Tsuneonella mangrovi: one gene and its partner. The protein of the gene in region 1 interacts with the protein of each later gene in a pairwise test. Links are inferred from orthologs where the notes say so. Each region holds a gene or a part of one and is shown in the gene's direction. Other genes may lie near its edges.

The links.
Region 2: the proteins of CJO11_RS02585 (region 1) and def interact in binary tests that used the Escherichia coli proteins (3 or more experiments, as listed by UniProt). The link is inferred for Tsuneonella mangrovi from one-to-one orthologs.

What each region holds. Positions count from the first base shown.
Region 1 is NZ_CP022889.1:533,806-549,244, reverse strand. The notes cover bases 3,876-6,863. They hold CJO11_RS02585 (aspartate-semialdehyde dehydrogenase), read left to right. Parts: upstream 3,876-4,850; coding sequence 4,851-5,876; downstream 5,877-6,863. Other genes in these bases: CJO11_RS02575 (DHA2 family efflux MFS transporter permease subunit), read right to left, coding at 6,527-6,863; CJO11_RS02580 (2-hydroxychromene-2-carboxylate isomerase), read left to right, coding at 5,908-6,561; CJO11_RS02590 (alpha/beta fold hydrolase), read right to left, coding at 3,898-4,761; CJO11_RS02595 (APC family permease), read left to right, coding at 3,876-3,882. In the rest of the region: rplS (50S ribosomal protein L19), read left to right, coding at 1-205; CJO11_RS02600 (S9 family peptidase), read left to right, coding at 495-2,687; more of CJO11_RS02595, read left to right, coding at 2,743-3,875; more of CJO11_RS02575, read right to left, coding at 6,864-8,119; CJO11_RS02570 (HlyD family secretion protein), read right to left, coding at 8,130-9,206; CJO11_RS02565 (MarR family winged helix-turn-helix transcriptional regulator), read right to left, coding at 9,199-9,642; CJO11_RS02560 (GFA family protein), read left to right, coding at 9,746-10,192; CJO11_RS02555 (alpha/beta fold hydrolase), read left to right, coding at 10,189-10,944; CJO11_RS02550 (ATP-dependent zinc protease family protein), read left to right, coding at 10,960-11,424; rimK (30S ribosomal protein S6--L-glutamate ligase), read left to right, coding at 11,421-12,326; CJO11_RS02540 (SDR family NAD(P)-dependent oxidoreductase), read right to left, coding at 12,333-13,103; CJO11_RS02535 (AMP nucleosidase), read right to left, coding at 13,100-14,539; rplI (50S ribosomal protein L9), read right to left, coding at 14,626-15,258; rpsR (30S ribosomal protein S18), read right to left, coding at 15,273-15,439.
Region 2 is NZ_CP022889.1:2,628,082-2,643,460, forward strand. Bases 4,277-7,204 are described here. They hold def (peptide deformylase), read left to right. Parts: upstream 4,277-5,421; coding sequence 5,422-5,988; downstream 5,989-7,204. Other genes in these bases: fmt (methionyl-tRNA formyltransferase), read right to left, coding at 4,277-4,686; recR (recombination mediator RecR), read left to right, coding at 4,750-5,346; CJO11_RS12840 (DNA recombination protein RmuC), read left to right, coding at 6,058-7,204. Outside these bases: accC (acetyl-CoA carboxylase biotin carboxylase subunit), read right to left, coding at 1-1,336; accB (acetyl-CoA carboxylase biotin carboxyl carrier protein), read right to left, coding at 1,353-1,850; CJO11_RS12810 (type II 3-dehydroquinate dehydratase), read right to left, coding at 1,947-2,381; CJO11_RS12815 (GIY-YIG nuclease family protein), read left to right, coding at 2,530-2,814; tRNA pseudouridine(38-40) synthase TruA, read right to left, coding at 2,958-3,698; more of fmt, read right to left, coding at 3,781-4,276; more of CJO11_RS12840, read left to right, coding at 7,205-7,392; CJO11_RS12845 (hypothetical protein), read left to right, coding at 7,409-8,164; CJO11_RS12850 (NMCC_0638 family (lipo)protein), read right to left, coding at 8,251-9,348; CJO11_RS12855 (TrmH family RNA methyltransferase), read right to left, coding at 9,503-10,324; CJO11_RS12860 (HPr family phosphocarrier protein), read right to left, coding at 10,324-10,602; CJO11_RS12865 (PTS sugar transporter subunit IIA), read right to left, coding at 10,599-11,030; RNase adapter RapZ, read right to left, coding at 11,107-12,030; CJO11_RS12875 (HPr kinase/phosphorylase), read right to left, coding at 12,080-12,517; CJO11_RS12880 (sensor histidine kinase), read right to left, coding at 12,514-14,094; CJO11_RS12885 (response regulator transcription factor), read right to left, coding at 14,087-14,845; and 2 more genes. UniProt on the Escherichia coli protein: Removes the formyl group from the N-terminal Met of newly synthesized proteins. Requires at least a dipeptide for an efficient rate of reaction. N-terminal L-methionine is a prerequisite for activity but the enzyme has broad specificity at other positions.

The sequences.
Region 1 (15,439 bases):
CTCGAACCGGGGCATCAACAGCAATTTCACCGTCCGCAAGATGAGCTTCGGCGAAGGTGTGGAGCGCGTGTTCCCGCTCTATTCGCCGAACATCGAAAGCATCACCGTGGTCCGCCGCGGCGTGGTGCGCCGGGCGAAGCTCTACTACCTGCGCGGCCGCACCGGTAAGCGCGCCCGTATCGCCGAGCGTCGCGAGAACGCCTGACGCTGGCCGTCCAGCAGGTATTGCAATCACCGAAGAGGGGCGTCTCGGCAACCAGCCGGGGCGCCCCTTTCTTCATGGATCGATGAGCGGCACGCACACGGTGTTCGGCTACCCCTTTCCACTGGTGGCGAATTGGTTATGAAGGCGGCACGCGACGCTCAAGGGGAGCGCAATAGACAACTTCGGGGTTGCACCGACAATGACATTTCGATTCTGGTTCGCCACTGCGAGCCTGGCAGCTGTGGCTGCCGTTTCCACTACAACCGAGGCCCGGGAGATCACTGCGCCCATGACTGCACAATCAGACGCCGCACAGACGGGGCAACTGACGCTGGAGCGGGTCTTTGCCAGCCCGTCGCTCGACGGTGCGAGCCCGCGCGGGGTCAAGCTTTCGCCTGATGGCCGCTGGTTGACGCTGCTGCGCAACCGTAGCGACGATCGCGAGCGCTACGACCTGTGGGCCTACGATCGCGAAACCGGCAAATGGGCGATGCTCGTCGATTCCGAAAAGCTCGGGAGCGGGCGCGAGCTGTCCGAAGCGGAGAAGATGCAGCGCGAGCGCAAGCGCATCGGCGGGCTCAAGGGTATCGTTACATACGACTGGTCGAACGATTCCAAACACATCCTCGTGCCGATCGACGGCGATCTCTACCTCACGGGTATCGACGGCAGCGTGCAGCGGCTTACCGACAGCAGCGGCGATGAGCTGAACCCGGTGCTGAGCCCGGATGGGACGTACCTGTCCTACGTGAGCGACGGACACCTGTGGACCGGAACCGTCGGCGGCGCGCCAGCGAAGGCGATCACGCCGGATGAAACCTCCGACACGGTCCATTGGGGCGAAGCCGAATTCGTCGCCCAGGAAGAACTGGCACGCTACACCGGTTACTGGTGGTCGCCGCACGAGAAGCGGATTGCGGTCGAGCGCTTCGACGAAGCCCCGGTGGGCGTGGTCACGCGCGCTTCGATAGGTGCCGACGGCACGCGAACCTATGATCAACGATACCCGGCAGCGGGCACCCCGAACGTGATAGCGCAGCTGTTCGTGATGGACCCGGACGGCCAGAACCGCGTCGAGGTCGATCTCGGGCCTGACAAGGACATCTACCTTGCGCGGGTCGATTGGGCACCTGACGGCAAGACGCTCTACGTCCAGCGGCTAAACCGCTTGCAGACCCGGCTCGACATGCTCGCAATCGACCCGGCGACGGGCAAGAGCAGGGTGCTGTTCACCGAACAGGCCGCGCCGCACCACTGGATCAACCTGACCAACGACTACAAGTGGCTCAAGGACGGCAGCCTGATCTGGCGGTCCGAGCGCGACGGTTTTGGCCATCTCTACCACTTCGCCAAGGGCAAGTGGACCCAGCTAACCAAGGGCCCGTGGGTCGTTACTGGCCTCGATGGTGTAGACCAGAAATCCGGTACGGTGTTCTTCACGGGCACGAAGGACGATGTTCTCGCAGAGCAGGTTTATTCGCTTTCGCTTTCTCATCCCGGGGGAGAACCGAAGCGCCTGACCGACCTGAAATTTTCCAACGGCGCTTCGATGGACGATCAGGCGCGATCGCTGATCGTGACCCGCTCGAACCCCGACCAACCGCCGCAGAGCTACCTCGCCGATACGAGCGGCAAGCGGATCACCTGGATCGAGCAGAACGCGCTTGATGCCAGCCACCCATACGCGCCGTATCTCTCCGCGCATCATGAACCGACCTTCGGGACGTTCAAGACCGCAGACGGGGCGACGCTCTATTACAAGATGATCACCCCGAAGATGGAGCCGGGCAAACGCTATCCGGTGTTCTTCAGCCACTACGGTGGTCCGCACTCGCAAACAGTGAAGAAGAGCTGGGGTGGCACACTTCAGCAGGAGATCGTTGATCGCGGCTATATCTGGTTCGAGATAGACAACCGCGGCAGCTCGAACCGCGGGGTCGACTTCGAAAAGCCGATCTGGCGCGCGATGGGCGGGATCGAGGTGACCGACCAGAAAGCCGGCGCCGAATTCCTCAAGTCGCTTGACTATGTCGATCCCAAGCGGATCGCGATCTATGGCTGGTCGTATGGCGGCTACATGACGCTCAAGATGCTCGAGGCCGATCCGGGCTATTACGCAGCCGGTATCGCCGGCGCGCCGGTGACCAAGTGGGAACTCTACGACACCGCCTACACGGAGCGTTACATGGGCCTGCCGACCGCTGATGCCGATGCGGCTGCCTATGAAAAGTCCGATGCGATGGGCGACGCGACGAAGATCGCCGATCCCATGCTGTTGATCCATGGGATGAGCGACGACAATGTGGTGTTCGAGAACTCGAGCGCGTTGATTGCCAAGCTCCAGGCCAACGCGGTGCCGTTCGATATGATGCTCTACCCGGGATACACCCACAGGGTCGCCGGGCCGAAGATCAGCGTCCACGTGTGGGATACGATCTTTGACTTCCTCGAACGCAACGGGGTGCCGCCGGGTGGCAGGTAGCCCGCCGGGTTCTCCTGACAACGGCCATGTGCTCGGTCCCGGAGGGGCATGGGCCATGGCCGTGGGCGGGATGATCGGCGGAGGTATATTCTCGACGCTCGGGGTCGTCATTTCGGTTGCGGGCGAGTGGACCTGGGTCAGCTTCCTGCTCGGCGGGATCGTGGCGCTCGCCTCCGGCCATTCCTATTCCAAGTTGACTCGGCAGATCGGTCAATCGGGCGGTTCATATGCCTATTTGCGGGAAACGGGCTGGAAATGGGCCGCCCGGATCGTCGTCTGGGTGCTTGTGGCGGGATATACGCTGACCGTGTCGGTCTATGCGGTGACCTTTGGGTCCTATGCGGCCTACGCGCTCTCGATGCCTGCCTGGACGGCGAAACTGGCAGGGATCGCCGCAATCGTCATTCTTGCCGGCATCAATCTGATCGGGGCGGCGGAGGCGACCTTACTGGAAAAAGTCGCGGTGTGGGGCAAGCTGGCGATCCTGCTGTCTCTGGCGGGCATTGGACTGTGGCACTGGGCACCGGATCGCCTCGTACTTGCAGCCGGGCACCCGGTCGGCTTCGGTGAAGCGCTGATCGGGATGGGCGTGGTGTTCATGGCCTACGAAGGTTTCCAGCTCCTCAGCTACGATTACGAGGAAATGCGCGATGCGCCGCGCACGATTGCTGTCGCGATGCCGCTGGCAATCATCGTTACAACGCTGACTTACATCGTAGTTGCGCTCGGTGCCGGTATGCTCGCGGGGGCCGACGCAATCGTTGCACACAAGGAAGTGGCGCTGGCAGTCGCAGGGCGCGAGGCCCTCGGCATGATTGGTTTTATCGCTGTTTCGATTGCGGCCACTTTCTCCGCCGGTTCGGCGATCAATGCCACTGTTTTCGCGACTGCGCGGCTCGCCGAACAGGCCGCACAGGATGGCGAGATGCCCAGACTGTTCGCCAGCCGTGACGAGCGCGATGTGCCGTGGTTCGGGACGATCGTGATTTCCTCGCTCGCAATCGTGCTGGTGCTCGTGGGCGGGATCGAGGAGCTGGTCGAAGGCGGAAGCTTCGTTTTCCTGATCGTGTTCGCCCTGGTCAACTTCCTCGCCATTCGCCGCCATGCAGCTAGCAAATGGGTTGCGCTGGTTGGGTTGGTGGGGTCGGTCGGCGCTGCTGTGATGCTGGTTCTCCACCTGACGGACTTTGCCTGATCCTTGGCCTGTTGTTCAGCGGGTCAACCATTCCAGCGCGACGCGCGCGACCGTTTGCGGGTCTTCGACCTGCGGGTAATGGCCCACGTTCGGGATAAGGTGGTGGCGGGCATCGGGTAGTCGTTCGCGCCACGCTTCGTAGGCATGGCGACCCGAGACCGGATCGAGCGCACCGTTGATCAGGCCGATATCGCCTTGCGCGGACCTGAGCGCGTCGAACCACCGCTCGGCGTGCTCCCTGCGGTCGGCGATGTAGTGCAGCAGCTTGTGCATGATGCGGTTGCCGCGATTGTGGGAGATGAGCGCCCAGAATTCGTCGAGTTCCTGTGCGCTTGGCTGGGTATTCGGCCCGAACATTTCCGAAAATCCTTTGCCGAATTTCTCCCGGTTGATCGTCCAGCCAAGCAGGAAGCCGACCGGCGAAATGCCCAGCTTCTGGATCGGCCGCGGGCGATGCTGGTCAGGAAACAGTCCGCCATTAAGGAATACGACTTGCTCCAAGCCTTGCGCGCCGGTCCCTTCCTTGCGGCGAGCGAGCAATTCCTGCCCGACCGACACTCCGTAGTCATGCACCAGTGCGTCGAATTCAGTGATCCCGAGATGATCGAGCAGTGTGAGGTGCATGTCCGCTTGCCGATGGATCGAATATCCCGAGCGCGGCTTGTCCGACAGGCCGAAGCCGATCATGTCGGGCGCGATCAGGCTGTGCTGCTCGCCGAGAGTGCTCCACACCTTGTGCCAGTCCCACGACGCGGTCGGATAACCGTGGACCAGCAGTAGCGGTTTCCCGCTCCCGCCGGTCCAGTAGGCAATCTGTTGCCCATCGAAGGTGAAGTGCTTTGCATCGGCACGCCATTCGGCGATGGAGGACGGAGTCATAGGTATTCTCTCCTTCCAGGGGCTTCCCAAGTGCTTGTCGGGCAATTACCTGCGTCGCGCAAATTCAATTGAATCCGGAGTATCATCAAGTGGGCTATCGCGTAGCCGTTGTCGGGGCGACCGGGAATGTCGGTCGGGAAATGATGCAGGTGCTCGCCGAACGCGAGTTTCCGTGCGACGAGGTCGCAGCGGTAGCAAGCTCGCGCTCGACCGGGACCGAAGTCGAGTTCGGCGACACCGGCAAGATGCTCAAGTGCAAGAACATCGAGCATTTCGATTTCTCCGGCTACGATATCGCGCTGTTCAGCGCGGGCGGTGGACCGGCCAAGGAATACGCGCCCAAGGCAGCCGCTGCGGGCTGCGTGGTGATCGACAACAGCTCTTACTGGCGGATGGACCCTGACGTGCCTCTGATCGTGCCCGAGGTGAACCCGGATGCGATCGAGGGCTATTCGAAGAAGAACATCATCGCCAATCCCAACTGCTCGACCGCGCAGATGGTCGTGGCGCTCAAGCCGCTGCACGATGCCGCCGGGATCAAGCGGTGCGTCGTGTCGACCTACCAGTCGGTTTCGGGCGCGGGCAAGCAGGGCATGGACGAATTGTTCGAGCAGAGCCGGGCGATCTTTGTCGGCGATCCGGTCGAGCCCAAGAAGTTCACCAAGCAGATCGCGTTCAACGTGATCCCGCACATCGACGTATTTCTCGATGACGGCTCGACCAAGGAAGAGTGGAAGATGGTGGTCGAGACCAAGAAGATCCTCGACCCCAAGATCAAGGTCTCTGCCACTTGCGTGCGGGTGCCGGTTTTCGTCGGACATTCGGAATCGATCAACCTCGAGTTCGAGAAGGAACTTTCGGCCGAGGCGGCGATGGACATCCTGCGTGAGGCTCCGGGCGTCATGTTGATCGACAAGCGCGAGGACGGTGGATACGTCAGCCCGATCGAATGCGTCGGTGACGGAGCGACCTTCATCAGCCGCGTGCGCGAGGATCCCACGGTAGAGAACGGACTCAACATCTGGTGTGTGAGCGACAACCTGCGCAAAGGTGCCGCGCTTAACGCGGTGCAGATCGCGGAGCTGCTCGGGCGGCGCTGCCTCAAGAAGGGGTGACGCTCGCCCGCCAACGGCGTAGCCTGCGCGAATGACCCTTTCCGCAGACCTTTATTTCAGCTTTCGCTCGCCCTACAGCTATCTGGCGATCGGGCGCTATCGCGAACTGTCCGAAACGCACGACGTGGATATCGCGCTCAGGCCGGTCTATCCGATCGCGATCCGCGACCCCGATATCTTGTTCACCAATGCGCTTCAGGGGCGTTACATTTTTATCGACTCGGCGCGCTCTGCACAGATGCTGGGCATACCGTATCGCTGGCCGCGCCCTGATCCGGTGGTGCAGGACATGATGACGCGCAAAGTGTCGGAGGATCAGCCCTATATCTACCGCCTGACCCGGATGGGTCAGATCGCCCAGCGGCTCGGCTGCGGTCTGGCGTTTGCCGACGAGGTTTCCAAGATCATCTGGTCGGGCGAGGTCGATGATTGGCACGAAGGCGACCATCTTGCGAATGCGGCCGCACGGGCCGGCCTTGATCTTGTCGAATTGGATGCCGCTGTCAGCGCCGAGGCCGAGGTGCTCGATAAAGAGATCGCCGCCAACCAGGATTCACTCGCGGCAGCAGGACATTGGGGCGTGCCGACGTTGGTGGTCGATGGCGAACCGTTCTTCGGCCAGGACCGGATCGAAATGGCGAAGTGGCGACTTACTCAGAAGGGGTTGGCATCTCGCCCGGCTTAGGCGGAACAATCCGGTCCATCAGGAACACCAGCGGCATAGTGACCAGGGTCATCCAGAACATCAGGTAGAAATCGTCAACGTAACCGACCATCGCCGCCTGCCGATTGACTTCGCCGTCGATGACCTGAAGGATGCCGTTCCCCAAGATCTGGAAACGATCGACCGTTGCCACGTCGATCAGGTCGGTCGTCGCGGATGTGACGTGGCTGGCCAGGTCCGCGTGCGAAATCTGGATATTGCGCGCAAGGAACACTGTTACGATCGAGATTCCGACCGACGAACCTACATTACGTGCGAGGTTGAGCATGCTCGAAGCATCGGTTCGCTTTGCGGGATCGAGCGTTGCGAATGCTGTGTAGTTGAGCGGCATGAACACCAGGCCGATGCCGAGACCCTGCAACACGCCAGTCCAGATGAAGTGCTGCATATCGACCTCGAGCGACCAATGTGCCATCTGCCACATCGCAAGGTCCGCGATCACAAATCCGGTTGCGATGACAATCCGGGCATCGACCTGCCGCCTCAGGAGGTATCCGCCCAGCTGCATGCTGACCAGCACGCCGATGCCCCGCGGTGAAAGCACCAGACCGGTAGTGATAACGTCATAGCCGAGCAAATGCTGCATGAGAGGCGGCAATAGGGCAATCGTCGCGAACAGGATGCCGCCCACCAGCAACATCATCACGAACGCCACCAGGAAATTGCGGTCCGCGAAGATGTGCGGATCGAGCAATGCGTTGTCCGTGGTCGCGAAGTGAATTATTGCCATCCAGATCGCCGAAGCGATGACGATCGCGTAGACCCACGCTTCGGCTGACTGGAACCAATCGATCTGGGTTCCTCGATCAAGCAGCAGCTGCATGGCCGCGAGGCCGATCCCGAGCATTGCGAAACCGGGGATATCGAACCGTCGCTTTCTGCGTGGACGCGAAGGCAGGCCCAGCGCCAGCATTGTGAAGGCGAGCGCGCCGACCGGAACGTTGACGTAAAACACCCAGCGCCACGAACCATTCTCGGTCAGCCATCCACCGATGATGGGCCCGAGGATCGGACCGATCATGATCCCCGCCGACCACACTGCCATCATTGTCGGTTGGCGGCTCGGGCGGGTGGAATCGAGCATGAAGCTCTGGCTGAGCGGCGCAACGAAGGCACCGGAGACCCCCTGAATCGCCCTGAATATCACCATCTGTTCGAGATTTTGTGCCGTTCCGCACAACATCGAGGCCCCGACGAAGCCGACCACCGCGAGCATGAACAGCCGGTTGGCTCCCACCAAATCGGCCAGCCAACCGGTGATCGGCATCGCAACAGCCGCGGCGATGATATAGCTGGTCAGTACCCAGGTTACGGTATCCGCGGTCGCACCAAGTGCGGCTTGCATATGGGGGAGGGCTACATTGGCGATCGTGCCGTCGAGCACCTGCAGCAGCGATGCCATCATCGCACCGACGATCAGCGCGGGATAGTTGCGCGCTGGGTTCGAGATGACATCGGCAATCGGTTTGCGCGGTTGGCGCCTGCGCGGTTGTTTCCGTTCTTGCGCTATGCTCGCCATTGTGGCGCGATCACTTGCGTCCGTCGGTGTACACGGTCACTTCGGCGGACTGACCTGCGATCAGCTGGCGCGGACTCTTTCCGTCGATAGCAATGCGGACCGGAACGCGCTGGGTGACCTTCACCCAGTTGCCGGTCGCGTTTTGCGCAGGAAGGACCGAGAATTCCGCGCCAGTACCGGCACCGATGAACTGGACATGGCCCTTGAGCTTGAGGCCGGGATAGGAATCGAGCCTGATCGAAGCAGGTTGCCCAACCTTCATGTTGGCCAGGTCGGTTTCCTTGTAATTGGCGGTGACGTACGAATCCTGCGACTTAACCAGCGTGAGGACCGGCAGGCCCTGCAAGACCTGCTGACCGAGCTGGAGGCGGTCGGATTGCGCCACCCGCCCATCCGCCGGAGCGCGGATTTCGGTGCGCGAGAGGTTGAGTTCGGCGACTGCTTGCTGCGCGCGGCCTGCGGCGATCAGCGGGTTTTCACCGGGAACTTGCGGGCCATTGGCAAGCTTCGCACGCGCCTCATCCTGCTTGTTGATCGCGTCCGCGATATCGGCTTTCGACTGCGCTACAGCGTGCTGTGCCGCATCGAGCTCGGCCTTGGTCGTGAACCCGCGCTTCCAAAGCGCCTCCTGGCGCGCAAGAGTCGCCTGATTGAAAGCCAGGGTTTCTCGGGCCGCGGCGATATTGCTACCGGAGAGGTCGGGCGAGTTCTGCAACGCCGTTAGGTTGGCTTGCGCTTGCGCGATCTGTGCGTTGGCCTGCTGGATCTGCAACCGGAACGGCTCCGGATCGATGCGGAAGAGCAATTGGCCTTGCTTGACGGTCTGCCCGTCTTTCACCGCTACTTCGACGATCTTGCCGCCGACCTCTGAGCTGATTGAGACCTTGTCTTGCTGGACATAGGCATTGTCGGTCGAGACCTTGCCTTGCAGGCTCAGCCAGTAAAGTGCCGCACCCACGACCAACAGCAGGGGCAGCGAGATCATCAGCGCCAGGCGCTTCCAGGAGCGCTTTTCCTTCGCAGGCGCTTGTGTATCGTCGGAAGTCGAGGTGCCCTCGAGCGGCTGTGCGGGATCTGCTTCAGCCATGTGCTGCGAGCTCCTTCGAACCGTTCGCCAGATTGTCAGACACGCGACCCAGCAGCGCCATCAGCTGTGCTTCCTCCTCTTCGTCCAGACCAGCCAGCATATTATCCATCAATACTTTAGTGGCTTGCTGGATGCGTTCAATCTCTTTCCGGCTTTTATTTGTAAGTTGCAGTATTCGCGCCCTGCGATCGCGAGGATCGGGATGGCGCTGGACCATGCCGGCTTCTTCCATGCGATCGACCATCCGGCAGAGGGTAATCGGTTCGACCTCAAGCCGCTCGGCATAAGCGGTCTGGTTTTCGCCGGGATGGCGATTGAGCATCAGCAGCAGGCGTGCCTGGGTCGAGGTTATGCCCAAAGAACGCACCTGCTCGTTGAACGAGCGCCGCATCAGTCGCGCGCTGTCCGACAGGACGTATCCTATGTTCTTCTCCATGCGTGCGCATATAATAAGGATGCTTATTATATGCAAGGTTCTACACTGGCGACACGCTCCGCAATTGCTTTTGCCCGACCAGCAGTCGCGCTAAGGGGAGGACATGACCGAAAAGACCTCGAGTGGTGGCTGCCAGTGCGGCCGCGTTCGCTATCATGCCGATGTCAGTAAGGCGGAGGCATACCTTTGCCACTGCCGGATGTGCCAGAAGGCTACCGGCGGAGTTGCAGCGGCATTCGTGCAACTTCCGTTCGAGGCGGTCGCCTGGGAAAGCGAGCCAGACTGGTACGCCAGCAGCCCTATTGCGCGCCGACCATTCTGTTCGCGCTGCGGCACGCCGCTCGGATTCATGTTCAACGATGGCACCGGGATGGATTTGACCGTCGGGAGTTTCGATGACCCGTCGGGCTTCGTGCCTGTCGCCCACGCCGGAGCCGAATCGATCCATGAAGCATGGCTTGATACCAGCGCTCTTCCGCGACAGCGCAGCGATGAAACAAAGAGCGTTGCCGATCGCTGGCACGCGGCCGGACTCGAGGTACCCGAATGACCAACGTCAGAACCGAGAGTTATCCCGGGTTCGGTGGCGACGAGATGGCGCTCCACCGATTGGGCGCAGGGCGGTCCGTACTGCTTCTCCATGGCCTGTTTTCGAGCGCCGAAACCAACTGGATCCGTTTCGGCCATGCGCAACTGCTCGCCGATGCCGGGTTCGAAGCGATCATGCCCGACTTGCGCGCGCACGGCCAGAGCGCTGCGCCGCACGATCCGGCGGCCTATCCGCCCGATGTGCTGGCGCTCGACCTGGCGGCGCTTGTTGCGCACCTCGACTTAGGTGATTTCGACCTTGTCGGCTTCTCGCTCGGCTCGCGCACTTCGGTTAGGGGTGTCGTCTCGGGCCTGCGCCCGCGCCGTCTCGTCCTCGGTGGGATGGGCCTCGAAGGGGTCACCGGGTGGCTGCGGAGGAGGCAATACTTCGAAGACGTGATCGCCCGTTTCGGCACGATCAAACCCGGCGATCCGGCCTATTTCGCGCAGCAGTTCCTCAAGACAAGCGGGACCGATCGCGAAGCTGTGGGGCTGTTGATCGCTTCGATTGCGGACACCGATCCGGCGGACCTCGCAGTGATCGCCATGCCCACTCTGGTTGTCTGCGGCACCGAGGATCGCGATAATGGCGATCCCCGCAGGCTGGTCGAGGCCTTGCCCGACGCCACGCTTGCAGAAGTGCCGGGGACTCATATGGGCTCGGTCACGCACGCTGATCTCGGCCAAGCCATAGCCGACTTCCTGACCGGCTGATCGGCGCAAGGCGTAGTGGCAAGCAGGGAGAACGATCGGGCACTGGTCGGGTGGCGCGAATTGGTCGCGCTGCCCGATCTAACGTCGGCCCGGATCCCGGCCAAGATCGACACCGGCGCGCGCACCTCCAGCTTGCACGCTAGCGAGGTCGAACGGTTCGAGCGCGACGGGCAGCGCTGGCTTCGCTTCCTGCTCGATGTCGGGCATGGCTCGAGCGAGCCGGTAACCGTGGAAGTTCCGCGGGTAGACCGGCGCACAATCACCAGTTCGAATGGCGAGACCGAATCGCGCCCTATCATCAAGACGCAACTTCGCATCGGTAGCCTGCTGTTCCCAGCGGAATTCAGCCTTAGTGATCGCTCCGACATGAAATTCCCTATCCTCATCGGTCGCACCGCACTAAGGGGGCGCTTTCTCGTCGATAGCGGGCGTTCGTATCTCCAGTCGGACGCCGCCGAACGCAGGACATTGCTCAAATGAAAATCGCGATGCTGGCGCGTAATGCGTCGCTCTATTCGCACCAGCGCCTGGTCGAGGCGGCCAAATCGCGCGGGCACGAACTCGACATACTCAACACGCTCCGGTGTACCGTGCAGATCGCCAGTCATCGCCCGACTGTGGCGTACGAAGGCAGGACGATCAGTGGATACGACGCAGTGATCCCGCGTATCGGCGCGTCGATTACCAACTATGGGCTGGCGATCCTGCGCCAGTTCGAGATGGCGGGCGTGTGGCCGCTGAACGAGAGCGTGGCGATCGGGCGTAGCCGGGACAAGCTCCGCTCGATGCAGATCCTCGCCAAGCACGGCCTCGGCCTGCCGCTGACTGCCTTTGCCCACGATCCCAAGCAGACCAGCGAGATAATCAAGGCGGTCAACGGGCCGCCGGTGGTCATCAAACTGCTCGAAGGCACGCAGGGGATCGGGGTCGTGCTGGCCGAAACCGAAGCCAGCGCGAAGTCTGTGATCGAGGCGTTTCGCGGAGCGAATGTAAATATCCTCGTGCAGGAGTTCATCAAGGAGGCGGGAGGGACGGATATTCGCGCACTGGTCGTCGGCGGAAAGGTCGTCGCGGCGATGCAGCGGACCGGCGCGCCCGATGATTTCCGCTCCAATTTGCACCGGGGCGGTAGCGCCACGCTGATCAAGATCACACCGGAGGAACGCTCGACCGCGGTCCGCGCGGCCAAGCGGATGGGGCTCAACGTGTGCGGGGTCGATATGCTCCGTTCCAATCACGGACCGGTGATCATGGAGGTCAACTCGTCGCCCGGGCTCGAAGGCATCGAGGAAGCGACCGGCAAGGATATTGCCGGGATGATCATCAAGTTCATCGAGGACAACGCCGTGGCCGGGAAAACCAGGACCAAGGGGAAGGGCTAGACCGCCTCAGGCGTTGCGCGCCATGAGTCCGCCATCGACCGGGATCACAGCGCCGGTAATGAAACTTGCTGCGGGCAGCACCAGGCTCAGCGTGATGTGCGCAACTTCCTCCGGCTCGCCATAGCGTCGCAGGGCCGTGCGGCGGTTGGCGAAGATCGCCTTGTGTTCGGCTGGGATAGCGTCGGTCATGGCGGTGCGGATCGGGCCGGGGCACACGCAGTTGACCGTGATGCCATCCTTGCCGAGATCGACCGCCAGTCCGCGGGTCAGTCCGACAACACCCGATTTGGCGGCGACATACGGCGTATCTCCCGGTGTCGCGCCCAATCCTTCGGTCGATGCGACGTTAACGATTCGGGCGGCATCGCTTTGCCGTAGCCAGGGCAGGGCAGCGCGCACCATTCGCTGGTGCGCCGTGAGCATGACAGCAAGCGCGCGATCCCACGTCGCATCGTATTCCTCGCCCGCGTCGAGCGGCGCGAACGAAGAAACGCCCGCGTTGTTCACGAGGATATCGATCCCGCCCAGCGCCTCGGCAATTTGCGGGACCGTGCTGGCGATGGCCACTGCATTGCCGACATCGAGCGCGAACGGGTGCGCGTTGGGACCAGCCTCTGTAGCGACCGCTTCGCATCCGGCAAGGTCGCGGTCGGTCACTGCGACTTGTGCGCCTTCTTCTGCAAGCAACAGCGCCGTGGCACGGCCCATGCCGCTTGCCGCGCCCGTGACGATCGCCTTGCGACCCGCAACCGAACGCGAGAGGCCAACGCTACTCATCGGAACGGCGGCTCGTTGAAGGCGCGAAGCTTCCGACTGTGCAGGCGGTCGCCTTCGGCGCGCAGGCGGTGGCAGGCCTCGATGCCCATCTGCAGGTGCGCGGCGATCGCTTCCTCGTAGAACTGGTTCGCTTGTCCGGGTAGCTTTATCTCGCCGTGGAGCGGCTTGTCGCTGACACACAGCAGGGTGCCGTAGGGAACGCGGAAGCGATATCCCTGCGCGGCGATGGTCGCGCTCTCCATCTCGATCGCGATTGCGCGGCTTTGCGAAAACCGCATGGCCGAACGCGAATAGAGCAGTTCCCAGTTGCGGTCGTCGGTGGTGACGACGGTGCCCGTGCGCATCCGCTTCTTGAGGTTGGCACCTTGCGTGCCCGAGACCGACTCTGCCGCTCCGGCAAGCGCCTGCTGGACTTCGGCAATAGGCGGGATCGGGATTTCAGGGGGAAGTACCCCATCGAGAACGTGGTCGTCGCGCAGATATGCATGCGCGAGCACGAAGTCGCCGATCTTCTGGCTCGAACGCAGCCCCCCGCAGTGGCCGATCATCAGCCAGCTGTGCGGGCGCAACACTGCCAGGTGGTCGCAGATCGTCTTGGCATTGGAAGGACCGACACCGATGTTCACCAACGTGATGCCCGCCTTGTCGCCACGCATCAGGTGATAAGCCGGCATCTGGTGCCTGCGCCACGCAGTGTCCGACAATTGCTCGCGCGCATTTTCAGTCGCCCGGTCAATCGAAAGCCCGCCAGCTCCGGTCAGGCCGGTATAGCCATGCGAGCCGATCTGCCGCGCACCCCAGTCAACGAATTCATCGACATATCGGTGGTAGTTGGTGAACAGGATGAAGTGCTGGAAGTCTTCGGTCCGCGTGCCGGTATAGTGGGCCAGCCGCGCCAGCGAGTAATCGGTCCGCAACCCGTCGAACAGCGAGAGCGGCAGCGGCTCGTTTTCGAACCCGAAATTGATCCCGTCCGCCAGCTCGTCACCGATCAGCGCGAGGTCGGTTGAGGGAAAATGCTTGGCGAGTTCTTGCGGGGCGATTCCGGCCATCCGCGCGCCCTGCTCCCCATCGAGTACATAGGGGAACGGGATCTCCTGACTGGAACTGCCGACTTCCACCTCGACTTCGTAGTCGCTGGCGATCAGGCCAAGCTGTTCGCGCAGGTAATCCTCGAACAGTTCGGGCCTCGTGATCGTGGTTGTATAGGTCCCTTCGGTTTCGAGTCGCCCGAATGCGCGCGAACGGTCGGTCGGGTTGCCTTCGCCTGCGAAATGGAGCCGAAGTTCGGGATAAGCGTAGCTGCCATCGCTGCGCTTGCCCGGTGCAGGAAGCGTGCCGTTGTCGGCGAAAGCCAGGATATCATCGCGGAGGGTGGTAACGGCGCGTTCGTAGTGCGCCTTGAGTTCAATTATTATTGATTCGATATTTTTCATCGCGAGCAGATAGCGCGCGAGCGAACAAACGAAAAGGGCGCGACCCTTGCGGACCGCGCCCTCGTCATAATCGTTTGAATGCCGGGTCAGGCGTCTGCGTCGTCGGCCTTTTCCGCCTCGGCTGTTGCCGGAGCGTCCTCGAGCAGGTCGGCCGGGATTTCGCCGGGTTCGAGCGTCGGATCGACGGCTTCAGTGAAGCCTTCGCTCTCGGCGCGCTCTTCCTCGGCCATCTGGCCGATCACGTCGACGCCCTGGCGCTGCAGTTCGGCTTCGTCGTCCGAACGGGCAACATTGGCTTTCACGGTCACGTGCACTTCGGGGTGAAGCGCGATCGTCACGTCGTGGATGCCCAGCACCTTGATCGGGTGGCCCATCACGACCTGACGCTTGTCGACCGCGTGACCCTTTTCCTCAAGGCCCAGCACCACGTCGCGGACGTTGACCGAGCCGTAGAGGTGGCCGGCGTTCGAGGAAGCGCGGATCAGCACGATCTCGACACCGTCGAGCTTCGCGCCAGCCTTTTCGGCGTCGGTGCGGCGCTCGGCGTTTTCCTTTTCGAGCCGGTCGCGGTTGGCCTCGAACACTTTCTTGTTGGCTTCGTTGGCGCGCAGCGCCTTTTTCTGCGGCAGCAGGAAGTTGCGCGCATAACCGTCCTTGACGGTCACGACGTCGCCCATGCCGCCGAGGTTGGCGATGCGTTCGAGCAGGATGATATCCATCGGTTCTGCCCTCCTTACTTCACGATGTAGGGCAGCAGGCCGATGTGGCGTGCCCGCTTGATGGCCTTGGCCAGCTCGCGCTGCTTCTTGGCCGAAACGGCGGTGATGCGGCTCGGAACGATCTTGCCGCGTTCGGACATGAAGCCCTGCAGCAGGCGCACGTCCTTGTAATCGATCTTAG
Region 2 (15,379 bases), 2.1 Mb from region 1 along the record:
CCTTGAGCCACTCTTCGAGCCACTTGATCGAATAGTCGCCGCTCAACACATCAGGCTGCCGGAGCAGTTCCTGGTGCAAAGGAATCGAGGTCTTCACCCCTTGTACCACCATCTCCTCCAGCGCGCGCTTGAGGCGCATGATGCACCCTTCGCGCGTGCGGCCGTAAACGATCAGCTTGGCGATCATCGAATCGTAATAGGGAGGTATGCGGTAGCCTGCGTAAAGCCCTGAATCGACGCGCACATGCATCCCGCCCGGGGCATGGTAGTAATCCACCAGGCCGGGGCTAGGGGCGAAGGTGAACGGGTCTTCGGCGTTGATCCGGCACTCGATCGCGTGGCCGGTGAAGCGCAGTTCGTCCTGTTCGACCGACAGCGGCTTGCCGTCGGCGACGCGGATCTGCTCGCGCACCAGGTCGACCCCGGTGATCGCTTCGGTCACCGGGTGTTCCACCTGCAGGCGGGTGTTCATTTCGATGAAGTAGAACCCGCCGTCTTCCCACAGGAACTCGATCGTGCCTGCCCCGCGATAACCCATGTCGGCCATCGCCTTGGCGCAGATGCCCCCCATCCGCGCGCGCTCTTCGGGTGTGATGACGGGGGAGGGGGCTTCCTCGAGCACCTTCTGGTGGCGGCGCTGGAGCGAACAGTCGCGCTCGCCCAGATGAATCGCGTTGCCTTCGCCGTCGCCGAACACCTGGAATTCGATGTGGCGCGGGTTGCCAAGGTACTTTTCGATATAGACCGTGGCATCGCCGAACGCGGCCTTGGCCTCGCTGCCCGCCTGCTTCATCAGCGTTTCGAGCGTATCCTCGCTCTCGCATACCTTCATCCCTCGGCCACCGCCACCGCTGGCAGCCTTGATGATCACCGGATAGCCGATTTCGGCGGCGATTTTCTTCGCTTCCTCGACATCAGATACAGCGCCATCGCTGCCAGGCACGAGCGGCAGGCCCAGCGCGCCAGCGGTGCGCTTGGCTTCCACCTTGTCGCCCATCGTGCGGATGTGTTCGGGCTTGGGTCCGATCCACTTGAGCCCGTGCGCCTCGACGATTTCGGCGAACTTGGCGTTTTCGGACAGGAAACCGTAGCCCGGGTGGACCGCATCGGCATCGGAGATTTCCGCAGCTGATATGATCGCCGCGACGTTGAGATAGCTGTCGGCGGCGGGCGGCGGGCCGATGCACACCGCGTGGTCTGCCAGCCGCACGTGCATCGCATCGGCATCGGCGGTGGAATGGACCGCGACCGTCTCGATCCCCATTTCGTGCGCCGCGCGGTGGATGCGCAGCGCAATTTCGCCGCGATTGGCAATCAGGATACGCGAAATAGCCATGTGAGCGCCTGGCCCCTCAGCCGATGACGACGAGCGGCTGGTCGAATTCGACCGGCTGCGCGTTCTCGACCAGGATCGCCTGGATCGTGCCGGCCTTGTCGGCGGTGATCGGATTCATCACTTTCATCGCTTCGACGATCAGCACGGTATCGCCTTGCTTAACGCTGTCACCGACCGTCACGAACGGTGCGGCGCCCGGTTCGGCCGAGAGATAGACCGTGCCGACCATCGGCGACTTGAGCGCGCCAACCACTTCGGCCGGTGCCGCCGCAGCCGGTTCGGGCGCGGCGGGAGCGGTAGTCGCCGGGGCGGGAGCCGCTGCCGGTGCCGGCATTGCGACAGGGGCAGCCATAGCCGCCACGCCGCCGCGCGCCACACGCACCTTGCGGTCGCCGTCTTCGACTTCGATTTCGGTGAGTCCGGTCTCGGCGAGCAGCTCTGCCAGCTCGCGCACCAGCTTGGTATCGACGTTCATGCCCCGCGTACGCGAAGGCGAGCCCTTGGTTTCGGCCATTGTGTGCCTCTTGTTGCGTCCGCCGCCCGCCTATTCGCAAGCGCGCGGGCTGGCAAGGGGTGGCCGTCGATTGCGGCCAGAGTGGGGCAGGCCCCTCTAGAGCGCGGCTGCCTTCTCGAGAGCGACGATATAGCTCCGCGCGCCGAGACCCTTCACCTCATCGACTGCCGCCATTCCGACATAGGAAATATGCCGGAATTTCTCGCGCGTCGCCGGATCCGACAGGTGGACCTCGATCACCGGGGTCTTGATCGATCGGATCGCATCGAGCAGTGCGATCGAGGTGTGGGTATAGGCCCCGGCGTTGAGCAGCACTGCCTTCGCGCCTTCTGCCTGCGCTTCATGCAGCCAGTCGACCAGGTGCCCTTCGTGGTTGGACTGGCGCACGTCGACCTCCAGCCCCAGCTCGCGCGCCCGGTCCTCGAGCATCCCGGCGATATCGTCGAACGTATCGGAACCATAGATTTCCGGCTCGCGCAGCCCGAGCAGGTTGAGGTTGGGCCCGTTGAGGACATAGACAGTGTCGGTCATACGGCGGGATTAGCGGGAAGGGCGGGATGGGGGAAGTGGCTGGGCAGCTGACGGTCAGCTTACGGCCCGATTGCGGACTTTGTGCTGCTAACGTCCGTCATCCCAGCGAAAGCTGGGATCACTATCGTCCCCGTGCTAGCTGGCTGGAATGGGTGGCTGGGTTTACATTATGACAAACAGACGCGGCGGGGTGCTCTATATCGGCGTGACGGCAGATTTGCCTGCCCGCGTAATGCAGCATCGGACAGGTAAGGGGTCTGCTTTCTGCCGCCGTTATGGGCTGGATCGACTGGTCTGCGCCGAATCCCACACCAACATCGTTGAGGCGATCAGCCGGGAAAAGGCCATGAAGGCGTGGAAGCGAGCATGGAAGATCGAACTCATCGAAAAAGCCAATCCGGGCTGGGGTGATCTCTTCGGGCATCTGCTCTAACGGACAGCGATCCCAGCTTTCGCTGGGATGACGGGTGGGGCTAGCGTCCGCTTTCCACCCCATTCCAGACATTCGACCAAAAATCTCTTTAGGACCAACATCAGACCTCCCAAACCAGGTGACGGCCCCGCGATTCTCAATCCTTACGGATAGCGCGCCGCCATGAAGTAGAGCCCGTGCGGCGGGGCGTTGAGGCCGAGGGCTTGCCGGTTCTTGGCTGCGAGCGCTTCGGCCACGCGTTCGACTTTCCACCGGCCGAGCCCGACCAGCACGAGGCAACCGACCATCGAGCGGACCTGGTGGTGGAGGAAGCTGCGCGCGGCGGCCTCGACGATCACCTGCTCGCCTTCGCGCCGCACGGTGAGCCGGTCGAGCGTCTTGACCGGGCTTTTCGCCTGGCACTGGACCGAACGGAAAGTCGTGAAATCGTGCTGGCCGACGAGCGCCTGTGCAGCATCGTGCATGGCGTCTGCATCGAGCGGGCGCGCCACTTGCCACGCCCGGTTCAGATCAAGCGTCAGCGGCGCGCGGCGGTTGGCGATGCGGTATTCGTACTCCCGCCCGATACACGAAAACCGCGCATGCCAGTCGTCCGGAACCACGTCGCACGCGAGCACTGCGATCGGGTCGGGCCGCAAGTGTGCGTTCAGTGCCTCCATCAGGCGGAAAGCGTCGATCTCCTTGGCGATATCGACATGGGCACGCATCGCCCGCGCGTGGACCCCGGTGTCGGTTCGCCCTGCCGCGGCGAGCGTCGCCTCCTCGCTTGTCACCGCCTGCACCGCGCGCTCGACAGATTCCTGCACGCTCGGCCCGTGCGGCTGGCGCTGCAGCCCCATGAACGGCGTGCCGTCGAATTCGAGGGTCAGAGCGAAACGGGTCACGCCACGCCCCCAACCGTTCGTGTCGAGCGTAGTCGAGACACCTCGCTCGACGGTTCTCGACTGCGCTCGAACCGAACGGGGATCATCCGACGACAACTCCGGCAGGGACCGGCTTGCCGCGCAGGAAAGCCTCGGTATCCATCGCCGGCTTGCCCGCGCGCTGGATGCGGACCGGGCGCAGCGCGGCGTTGCCGCACGCGATCGTGATTTGGTCGTCGAGCGTGGTGCCGCGCTTGCCCTCGCGCGCGATGACCTGCGCCTTCAGCACCTTGATCCGCTCGCCATCCAATTCGAACCACGCACCGGGGAACGGGGCGAAGGCGCGCACCTGACGCTCGATCGCTTCGGCGCTGGCGGTCCAGTCGATCTTCGCTTCGGCTTTGTCGATCTTGGGCGCGTAGCTCGCTTCGGCGTCATCCTGCGGAACCGCATGGAGCATGGCTAGGTCTTCGAGCGTGCCGACCATCAGCTGCGCGCCGATCTCGGCCAGTTCTTCGGTCAGTTCGCCGGCGGTCTTGTCTTCCACCGGGGTGCGGGCGGTGGCGAGCATCGGCCCGGTATCGAGCCCGGCCTCCATCTGCATGATCGTCACCCCGGTCACCGTGTCACCTGCAAGGATCGAACGCTGGATCGGTGCCGCGCCGCGCCAGTGCGGCAACAGGCTGGCGTGGACATTGAGGCAGCCGTGCCTGGGTGCATCGAGCACCGCTTGCGGCAGGATCAGGCCGTAAGCGGCCACTACTGCCACGTCTGCCTCGTGCGACGCGAATTCCGCCTGCGCTTCGGCAGACTTGAGCGAGGCGGGCGAGAACACCGGGATATGGCGGATCTCCGCCGCGCGCTGGACGGGGCTGGGTTGCAGCTTCTTGCCGCGCCCGGCGCGCCGCGGCGGCTGGGTATAGACGGCCACCAGCGTATGCCCCGCCTCGTGCAGCGCGGCGAGCGTCGGCACCGCGAAGTCCGGCGTTCCCATGAAGACTATTCGCATTTTGGGCGCATAAGCCGTGCGGCTACCTTTCGTTCAAGCGGGGCAGGCCCTATCTCCGCGCTTATGGCATCGCAAGAGATCGAGACGCTGGCATCCGCATTGGCGCGCCTGCCCGGCCTCGGCCCGCGTTCGGCACGGCGGGCGGTGCTGTGGCTGGTCAAACGGCGCGAGACCGCGCTGCGCCAGATCGTCAGCGCCTTGCTGGAGGTGCAGGACAAGCTCGTCGAATGCGGAACCTGCGGCAATGTCGATACGCAGGACCCGTGTGGCGTATGCGCCGATCCGCGCCGCGACCAGCGCAGCCTGTGCGTGGTGGAGGACGTGGCCGACCTTTGGGCGCTCGACCGTGCGAAGCTGTTCACCGGGCGCTACCACGTGCTCGGCGGCAAGCTCTCCGCGCTCGACGGGGTGCGGCCCGAGGATCTCAACATCGCCTCGCTGCTCGCGCGGGTCGAGGGGGGCGGGATCGACGAGGTGGTGCTGGCGATGAACGCCACGCTGGAAGGGCAGACCACCGCGCACTACATCGCCGAGCGGCTGGAGGCCTTCCCGGTGCGCATCACCCAGCTGGCGCACGGGCTGCCGGTGGGCGGCGAGCTCGACTACCTCGACGAAGGCACTTTGGCCCAGGCGCTCAGGGCGCGTCGGCCGGTGGGGTGAGCCGATCACGCGTATCCGAATGGGCATAGCGCCAATCGCGTTGAACATTCTCCCTGCTGCGACTATCTGACAAGCATGGCTATCCGCGAAATCCTCGAAGTGCCGGACCCCCGGCTCAAGACTGTATCGACCCCCGTCACCGCGTTCGACGACGAGTTGCGCGAGCTCGTGTCCGACATGTTCGAGACGATGTACGATGCGCCCGGCATCGGCCTTGCCGCGATCCAGGTCGGCGTACCCAAGCGGGTGCTGGTGATCGACCTCCAGCCCGAAGACCCCGATGCCGAACCCGAAGTGTGCAACCACGGCGGGCACCAGCACACCCACCAGCCGACCAAGCGCGAGCCGCGGGTGTTCGTGAATCCCGAAATCCTCGATCCGGCGGAAGAGCTGGCGACCTACCAGGAAGGCTGCCTCTCGGTCCCCGAGATCTATGCCGACGTCGATCGCCCGGCGACTTGCCGCGTGCGCTATCAGGACCTCGAAGGGGAAACCCACGAAGAGGACATGGAAGGCCTGATGGCCACCTGCATCCAGCACGAGATGGACCACCTCGAGGGCATCCTGTTCATCGACCACTTGAGCCGCCTCAAACGCAACATGGCGCTCAAGAAGCTCAAGAAACTGCGTGAAGCGGCGTAATTTTTGCTGACGGTTGAAATCGCGCCTGCGAGGCTGGCGTTCCCTCTCCGTTCCGCCTAGGGTGGCCAAATGGACACTACGGCAATTTTCCTGATCTTCCTCGTTCTGATTGCCGGACTGGCACTCGGCTGGTTCGTTGGCTCGCGGCCCGCTGCTGCCCTCAAGGCTTCGCTCACCGAGCGCGAGGGCGAGTTCAAGGCTGCGATCAAGGATCTGGGCGATGCGCAGATCGAGCTCGCGACACTCAAGGCCAACGCCGAGAATTTCGACAAGCAGATCGCGGCGATGAAGGAAGCGCGCGAGGAGATGCTGGCGCAGTTCAAGCTCGCGGGCGACGAAGTGCTGACCAAAGCGCAGGAGCGGCTCGCGCGCGAAGCGAACGAGCGGCTGGGCCACGCCGAGAAGACCAACAAGGAAGCGATCAAGGCGCTGCTCGAGCCGGTCGGTGCGCGGCTCAAGGCGTACGAGGAGCAGGTCGGCGCGCTGGAAGCGAAACGCGTCGATGCGTTCGGCCAGCTCTCCGGCGTGATCGAACAGATGCGGCAGGGGCAGGAAGCCGTGCGGCGCGAGGCGCAGCGGCTGGGCAATTCGCTCACCAACGCACCCAAGGCGCGCGGACGGTGGGGCGAGCGGGCGCTGCAGAACCTGCTCGAGCAATGCGGTCTCGCCGAACATACCGACTTCATGATGGAGCACTCGATCGAAACCGAGGACGGCCGTTTGCGCCCCGATGCGATCGTGCGCATTCCCGGCGGCAAGATGCTGGTGATCGATTCCAAGGTTTCGCTCAATGCCTACCAGGAAGCCTTCGAAGCCGACAACGAAGAGACGCGGGCGCGGGCGATGAGCGATCACGTGCGTTCGATGCGCAACCATGTGCAGACGCTGGGTGCCAAGAGCTACCAAAGCCAGTTCGAGGAAGCGCCGGACTACGTAGTGATGTTTGTTCCGGGCGAACATTTCGTCGCTGCCGCGCTCGAACACGATCCCGAGTTGTGGAACTTTGCCTTTGACAAGAGGGTGTTGCTGGCGACTCCTACCAACCTGGTAGCGATCGCGCGCACCGTCGCGCAGGTCTGGCGGCAGGATGGGTTGGCGCGCGAAGCGCAGGAGATCGGCAAGATGGGAGCTGAGCTTTACGACCGGCTGCGGGTGGCTGCGGATCACCTGAAGCGCGTTGGAGGAGGGCTGGAAACCGCGGTCAACAATTACAACAAGTTCGTCGGCAGCTTCGAGCGCAACGTGCTGTCATCGGGCAAGCGGTTGGCGGAAAAGGGTATCGAGATCGGCAAGGCAGAGATCGACGAAGTGCCGCTCGTCGAAGCCGCGCCGCGCTATACCGCAAGCGACGATGCCGTAGCGGAACCGGACGGCGAAGAATTGGTTGAATCGCGGGGCGATTGAACGCTAGGGACCGCGCATGAGGATTGCACTCGACAAGGTCGCCACCATCGTTGCCGCATCCGCCCTTGCCGCGGCGCTTGCAGGGTGCAGCCAGCAGAATGCCCCTTCGGACAAGATCAAGCAGGCCGCCGACAGCATCGTCAGCAAGGTCGACGGATCGAGCCCGACCCCGGCGCCCAAGCTGGCCGAAGGCGCCTATGCTCCGCGCGACGAGTGCCAGAACACGCCCGGTGCAGAGGCCTTCCTGACCCAGCTGCGCGCAGCGGTGAAGGCGCGCAACACCGATATGCTGGCCGCGCTGGCAGCGTCCGACGTGCAGCTCAACTTCGGCGGCGGCAGCGGGACAGGCCAACTGCGCGCCGAGCTTTCCAAGCACGACTGGAGCCTGTGGGACGAGTTCGACAAGCTGATGGCGCTCGGCTGCGGGGTCAACGCGCAGGGCGGTATCACGTTGCCGTGGTTCGAAACGCAGGACCTGTCATCGGTTGATGCGACCACCGCGATGATGGTGGTGGGCGAAAAGGTGCCGATCCATTCCGACGCGGAGGCGAAGTCCAAGGATACCGAGGATATTTCGTGGGATATCGTCACGCTCGACGGTAGCCTGCAGCCCGAGGACAAGTACCAGAAGATCACCACCAGCGACGGCACCACTGGGTTCATCGCTACCGACAAGCTGCGCAGCCTCAACGACTACCGGCTGGTCGCTTCGAGCCGCAACGGCAAGTGGAGCTTCACCAGCCTGAGCGCGGGCAACGATCCGAATTCGTGACGGCGCTTGCCCGATTTGGGGTGTTCGGTTCTGGTAGATTTACCTCCGCAAAGGGAGGGCGGACGCTCGACTAAGATCGGCCTCAGTTACTCCACTCCGCGATCTGGAGGAGCGAACTGGTGGACGAAACGAAGTGAGAAGCCGGTCTCTCCCGCGGCACGTCGCTTCTCATTGTGGATACTCTGCGCGAAGAAGAGCAGGCTTTCCGAACCTTTATCGGCAAGTGTCCGCTGCTCGCCAACGGCGTGAATGTGAATGTCACCTTGGTCGGCATCCAGCGGGTCAGTCGGATAGAATCCGCCGAGCGCATCTTCGTAATTTGAAGCGATAGTTCGGTATGAGCTAAGATCCCCGATCTGCGGCGCATTCCAGCGGACGGAACATGCATGATAGGGAGGAAATTCAAGCCAGACAGTCGTCGTTCCGTCTTGCAGCTTCCAACCACGGGCTGGATCGTCGCGCATCGTGATTTTCACCTGTTCCGGGGTGAGTTCCTGTGCATTCTTCGTTGACAAGAGGGCTTCGACCGCTTTGTCATCCGGAAAGGCACCAAGGCAGAGCTCCTTATACAGGGCTGCCATGCGCGATAATTTCTCATCCGCACTATTCGAGCTCGCGGCGGTTCCCTGTGATCTTATCGTGAGATCGGTGAACAGGAATTCTCCGGTCGAACACACAATCCGCACAACCGGTTCAACAGCTTTCAAGCGGAAGCTCTTTGTGTCCTTGCCGAGGCTCACGGTTACATTTTTGCTGTCATAGGAAAGTGTGAAAGGCTGAACGGTGCCCGGCTTTGTCATCATCGAAAGCGGGATTATCTCGTCGTCCTTGCCGTTGACGTTGTAGCTGAGCATTTGAATTGCCGGCAATCCAGACGGCGTTTTCTTTGGATCTGCGGGCAGTGCCGAGATCGAAAACCCTGCAAAAACGTCTGGAGAATGCCCCGGCGCAGCGGATGAAGTGATTTGAAGGCGAGCCACTGCCGCATATTTCTTGCTTCCAGCGAGCGCGTTTAGCTGGACGTTCCCGGAGACAGTGAACGGAACGCCGACAGTGGGCAGGTTCAGTTCAGAAAAATGATCCGCAGCTGTGTCGCAATCGTAAGTTATACCTGCCGCTGTTGCTGCCGAATGAAATACGAAGAGGCCAAGTATCGTAACGCATACACCGACAAATGCCTTCATTCTCCCCTCCAATCAGCCCAGTCATCTCGTAGGTCCACCTGGGTATTCTGGCAATCCCATTTGGTCTGGATCGGATGGTCGCCTGAACACCCACAACCGGTTCGTCAGCAGACTGGCAGTTTCTTGCCCTCGCATTGCGGCCGGCGACAATCGATCAACCCGGGTATCGCTCCAGACACGCCAGCACTTCATATGCCAGCACTGCGCTCGCGACGGCTGCGTTGAGGCTGTCCGCCCGACCGCGCATCGGCATCGTTACCCGCAGGTCGCAGGCAGCTTCGTATTCCTCGGGCAGACCACGCGATTCGTTGCCGACGAGAATGAAGCACGGCGCGGCGTAGGGTGCGCCGCGATAGGGCACCGCGTCGCGCAGGGAAGCGGCGACGAGCTGGCCTTTGCCGCGCCGTAACCATGCGATGAAATCGTCCCACCGGGCTTGCGCGATCGCTTGGGTGAACACCGCCCCCATGCTCGCGCGCACCGCCTCGACCGAGAACGGGTCGGCGCAATCGTCGATCAGGATCAGCCCGCCGGCACCCACCGCGTCGCCGGTGCGCAGCATCGTGCCGAGGTTTCCGGGATCGCGCAGCGCCTGCGCCACCAGCCAGATCGGCGATACCGAGCGGTCGAGCGCGTCGAGCGAAGTATCGAATTCGGCGAATACCCCGGCCACCGCTTGCGGATTGTCCTTCCCGGTAATCTTGGCGAGGATCTCGCTGCCGGTCTCGATCACTTCACCTCCCGCGGACAGCACGTCCGCCTCCAGCGCATCGAGCAACGGGTGCGGTTCGCGCCCGGTCGCCATTACCAGCGTTTCGGGCAGGCGGCCGCATTCGCGCGCGTCGGTCAGCAAGCGCAAGCCTTCAGTCAGGAACCTGCCTTCGCGCTTGCGGTGCTTCTTGTCGCGCAGGCTACGCAGCGCTTTGACGGTGGGATTGGAAAAGCCGGTGATCGTGCGGCGCGTGCCGGGGGCCATCAGTCCTCGCCGAACCCGCTGCAGACCAGCTCGCACAGCTGCTCCAGCACGGCCTCCGATTGATCGCCAGCTACGATCAGTTCGATCGTGTCGCCCTTGGCCGCGCCGAGCATCATCAAACCGAGGATCGATCCTCCGGCGGTCTCGTTGCCGTCCTTCGCTACTTTCACAATGCAGCCTTCGGGCACTTCGCTCACCGCATTGACGAACTTGGCACTCGCACGGGCGTGGAGGCCCCGCTGGTTGATGATCGTGCAGCTACGCCGCACCTCGCTCATCGAGACGCCTTCCGGGCAGCGCCCTTGCAATTGTCGCCCAGAAACTCGGAAGCGATAGTGATGTAGCTCTTGCCCGCATCGCGCGCGGCGGAGACGGCATCGATCACGCCCATTTCCTTGCGTGCACCGGCGAGCCGAATCAGCATCGGCAGGTTGATCCCCGCGACGACTTCCACACGGCCCGCGTCGAGCAGCGAGATGGCGAGGTTCGACGGCGTGCCGCCGAACAAATCGGTGAGGATGATCGCCCCCTGGCCGCTGTCGACCTGTTTGATCGCGTCGGCGATCTCGCGGCGGCGTTGCTCCATATCGTCGTGCGGTCCGATGCAGATCGTCGCGACCGCTTCCTGCGGGCCGACGACGTGCTCCATTGCACTGACGAACTCCTCGGCCAGGTGGCCATGGGTTACCAGGATCATTCCGATCATGCGTGTGGCCTGGGTTGCTTCGGTGCTGTCCGTTGGGGCTCACCGAAGTGCGCCCGGTTGGTGCCGATGGGGACCGTCACGGTTGCGGCGTGCCTTCGAGCATGTCGGCCGCGCGCGATCCCAGGTTGCGGTGGATGACAGTGGGCGAAAATCCGTTTTCGCGCAAGGCCTGCGCGATGGCCTCTGCAGTATGGACCGATCGGTGCCGTCCGCCGGTGCAGCCGAACGCGAGGTTGACGTAGGCCTTGCCCTGCGCGGCGTAGAGCGGGAGCAACAGCAGTACGAGATCGCGAATCTTCGTAAATGCCTCTCCCCACGCGGGATCGGCGGCGATGTGCGCGGAAACCTCGGGATCGAGCCCGGTCTTCTCGCGCAGTTCGTCGATCCAGTGCGGATTGTCGAGGAACCGCATATCGAACACCAGGTCCGACAATGGTGGCATCCCGCGGGCGAAACCGAAGCTCGAAATCGTAACCGACAGGTCGGCCGTCGGAGCCTTGGCGAACCGATCGCGCACTGCCTGTTGCAGGTCGTTGCTGGTCAGCGCCGAGGTATCGATCACCATGTCGGCCCAGCGCCTGAGCGGCGCGAGCAACTCGCGTTCGGCCCGGATCGCTTCGATTACCGGGCGGCCCTGCGCCATCGGGTGCCGCCGCCGGGTCTCGTTGTACCGTCGCTCGAGCTCCGCTCCGCTGCAATCGAGGAACAGCGTGCTGAGCGCGAGGTCGCTGCGTGCATCGAGCTCCTTCACCCGCTCGATGATGTCGGATGGGACGAACCCTCGCGTACGCGAATCGAACCCGATCGCCAGTTTCGCGTGGCCCTGCTCCTCCGATTCCCCGCCGATCAGGCGGTCGAGCATTCGGATCGGGAAGTTGTCGATCGCTTCCCATCCCAAGTCCTCGAGCACGCGCAGTGCGGTCGTCTTGCCGGCCCCGGACAGGCCGGTGACCAGCATGACCTCCTGGCGAGGTGCTTCGAGTGTCGAATCGGTTCCCATCCCAGGCGGCATTCTGATCCAACCCGCTCGGCTTGGGAAGTCGCGCCGCTCAGGCCCGTATACTTAAGGGCAGGCCGTGGAGCGCGAGGGCGTATTCGGCGCGGGCCGCACTGGCGGGGCCGCGCGGATCGAACGCGAGGCAGGGGATCGCAAGTCCTGCCCGGTCGACCAGATCGGCCTGTTCGACATAGCGCGGTGCATCTTCGGTGAGGTCCAACACCAGCGAGACCTGGCCCGATGTCGCGGGCAAGGTCACGATCCCGACATTGCGCAGTTCGATCAGTCCGGCGGTGTTCTGTGGAGGGGATGCGATCAGCGCCGCACCGTCTCGCGACAATGCCACCCCGTCGTCACCCACCAGCTTCGCCCCGCGATCGATCAGCGCGAGCGCGAGGCTCGACTTGCCCGCACCGGGCGGGCCCTCGATCAGCAGCACTCGGCCGTCGATTGCGACGCCGGTAGCTTGATGAAGGATCGGCGTGCTCATCGCTTGCGTGGGGCCGACGGCAAGTCGAGCACAAGGCATGCGCCTTCGGCCCCGTCCGCGCGTCCGTGCGCAGAAAGCGTGCCGTCGTGCGCTTCGGCTATGGTCCGCGCGATTGCCAGTCCAAGCCCCGAATGCTGGCCGAAATCTTCCGCTTCGGGCCGCACCGAATGGAAGCGCCGGAATACTTTCTCGCGCGCTTCCTGGGAGATCCCGGGGCCATGATCGCACACCGTCAGGCGCACCCCGCCTTCGTCGAAGCGGGTGATCGCCAACTCGATCGGGCTGCCGGGCGGCGAGAACGAGACTGCGTTGTCGAGCAGGTTTTCGATGACCCGTTCGAGGCGCACCGGCTCGCCCATCACCGAGGCAGGCGATGCGGGCGCTGTGAAGTCGATCGGCCTCCCGGCATTCTGGTCGCGCGCTTCGCGGCTGCCGATGATGTTGCGGGTCAGATCGACAAGGTCGATCGGGACGAAAGTCGCACGGCTCAGTTCGGCATCGATCCGGCTCGCTTCGGAGATGTCGGTCACCAGGCGGTCGATCCGACGCACGTCATGCGCGGCAACCTCCTGGAGCTGCTTGCGCAGTGCAGGGTCTTCGACGGACGGAAGCGATTCCATGGCGCTGCGCAGCGACGCGAGCGGGTTCTTGATCTCATGCGCGACGTCGGCGGCGAAATGCTCGACCGCGTCGATCCGCTGCCGCAACGTCCCGGTCATGTCGGCGATCGAGCGCGCAAGTTCGCCGATTTCGTCGTGGCGCGTGGGCATCCGGGGCACATCGACATCGCGTTCGCGGCCTTGCCGCACGCGCCGGGTTGCGCGTGCGAGCAACCGCAATGGAGTCACGATAGTTCGTGCGAGGTAGAGCGAGAGAAGGATGGAGATAATGAGCGCCATTCCCACCGCACTGCTGAGCGTCGAGCGCGCTTCACGCACTTCCTGGGTAATGTCGACCGCGTTGCGGGTTGTAAGCAGGGTCGCGCCGAGCAGGCCGACCGGGGCTGCTGTGTTGATTACCGGGGTTCCGTCGGGCGCTTCGCGCAGCTCGATCTGGGTGAGGTTTTCCTCTCGTGCCCGCTTCAGCTCGGGCCACGAATCGGCGTTAGGCGTGTCGGGCTCGACATATTCGGGCACCGCCGGGGCACCGACGATGGTATCGACCACGCGGTCGAGCCAGCGGGCGAAGCGTTCCTGCCAGGTCTCGTCGGTGGTTTTTTCGAACGCGAACGAAGGCACGTCGAGCGCGAAGCTGTCGGCCCACAATCGTCCGCGTGCATTGTAAAGCCGCAGCCGCATATGCTGTTCCTTGCCGATCTGGATCAGCAGCGCTTCCTGCCGCTCCCGCGAAGCGCCGGCGAGCGCTTCGGCGGTGATCTGCGCTTCGATGCGGGCGAGCTTGTAGCGTTCGGCCAGCAGCTGCTTGCGGTACGAATCGAGATAGAAGACCCCGCCACCAAGCAGCAGCAGCGGCAACAGGTTGATGATCAGGATGCGCGGAGTAAGCGACAGCCGCCGCCCCGGCGTGAACCGGGCGAGGCGCGGTTCGGCCGGGGCATTGGTGTTGTCGTCAGCCATCGGTGAAGCTGTAGCCCGCGCCGTAAAGCGTCTCGATCCCGGCGAATTGCGGGTCGACGACACGGAACTTGCGCCGCATGCGCTTGATGTGGCTGTCGACCGTGCGGTCGTCGACGAACACGTCGTCGGGGTAGGCGGCATCCATCAACTGGTTGCGGCTCTTGATGACTCCGGGGCGCGCAGCGAGCGCCTCCAGGATCAGGAACTCCGTGACAGTGAGCGAGACCACCTGGCCATCCCACTTCACCCGGTGCCGCGCCGGATCCATCGACAACCTGCCGCGCTCGATTACCGGACCGGGCTCGTCCAGTTCGCCGGTCGTGCCGCCATCGCTCGCGCCGTCACCGCGCCGCCGCAGGATCGCGCGGATGCGGGCGACCAGTAGCCGCAGGCTGAACGGCTTGGCGATATAGTCGTCCGCGCCCATTTCGAGCCCGGCTTCCTCGTCTTCTTCGTCGTCCTTGCTGGTCAGGAAGATCACCGGAAGCTCGGAGGATTCGCGCACCCTGCGCAGCAGCTCCATGCCGTCCATGCGCGGCATCTTGATGTCGAAAACCGCGAGGTCGGGCGGGTTCTCGATCAGTGCGTGCAGCGCGGCCTCGCCGTCCGAATAGACGCGGGTGGCGAACCCTTCGGCCTGGAGCGCGATCGACACGGTGGTGAGGATATTGCGATCGTCGTCGACCAGCGCGATCGTCTGGCGACCGTCGGTACGGGCCGCTTGCTCTTCAGGCAGTTGATCAGCGTGCATCGTGGCGGTCCTTCGAAAGCGGCTGGCCTTCCAGCGGAACGGGTTAGCCAAATCCCGCACCCGAGACAACGCGCCGAGTGTCGCGGCAAAGTCTCGCTTGGGGACTATCAAGCCGCATCGGTTTGACGGGAATCACTTGCACGACTAATGGGCCGGTCGAACGGCTTGTGCATTCGTATGCACAGGCGTAAGTTGGGCGCGCCGCGAGCGCCGCCCTTTTGGTTGAGACCTTCGGAGAAGAAATTGACGACTTCGCTTGCCATGCCGCTTGCCGCCCAGGGCATCGAGACGACCGCCACGATCAAGGCGAACCTGGGAACCGACGCACTGATCGACCAGGCGCTCGCCAATGGCGAGGGACGACTCGCGAAACACGGCGCATTGGTGGTCGAGACCGGCCAGCACACTGGACGAAGCGCGAAGGACAAGTTCATCGTGCGCGATGCGACGACCGAGGACACGGTCCACTGGGGCAAGGTCAACGTCGAAATGTCGCCCGAGCATTTCGCCAACCTGAAGGCGGACTTCTTCGCC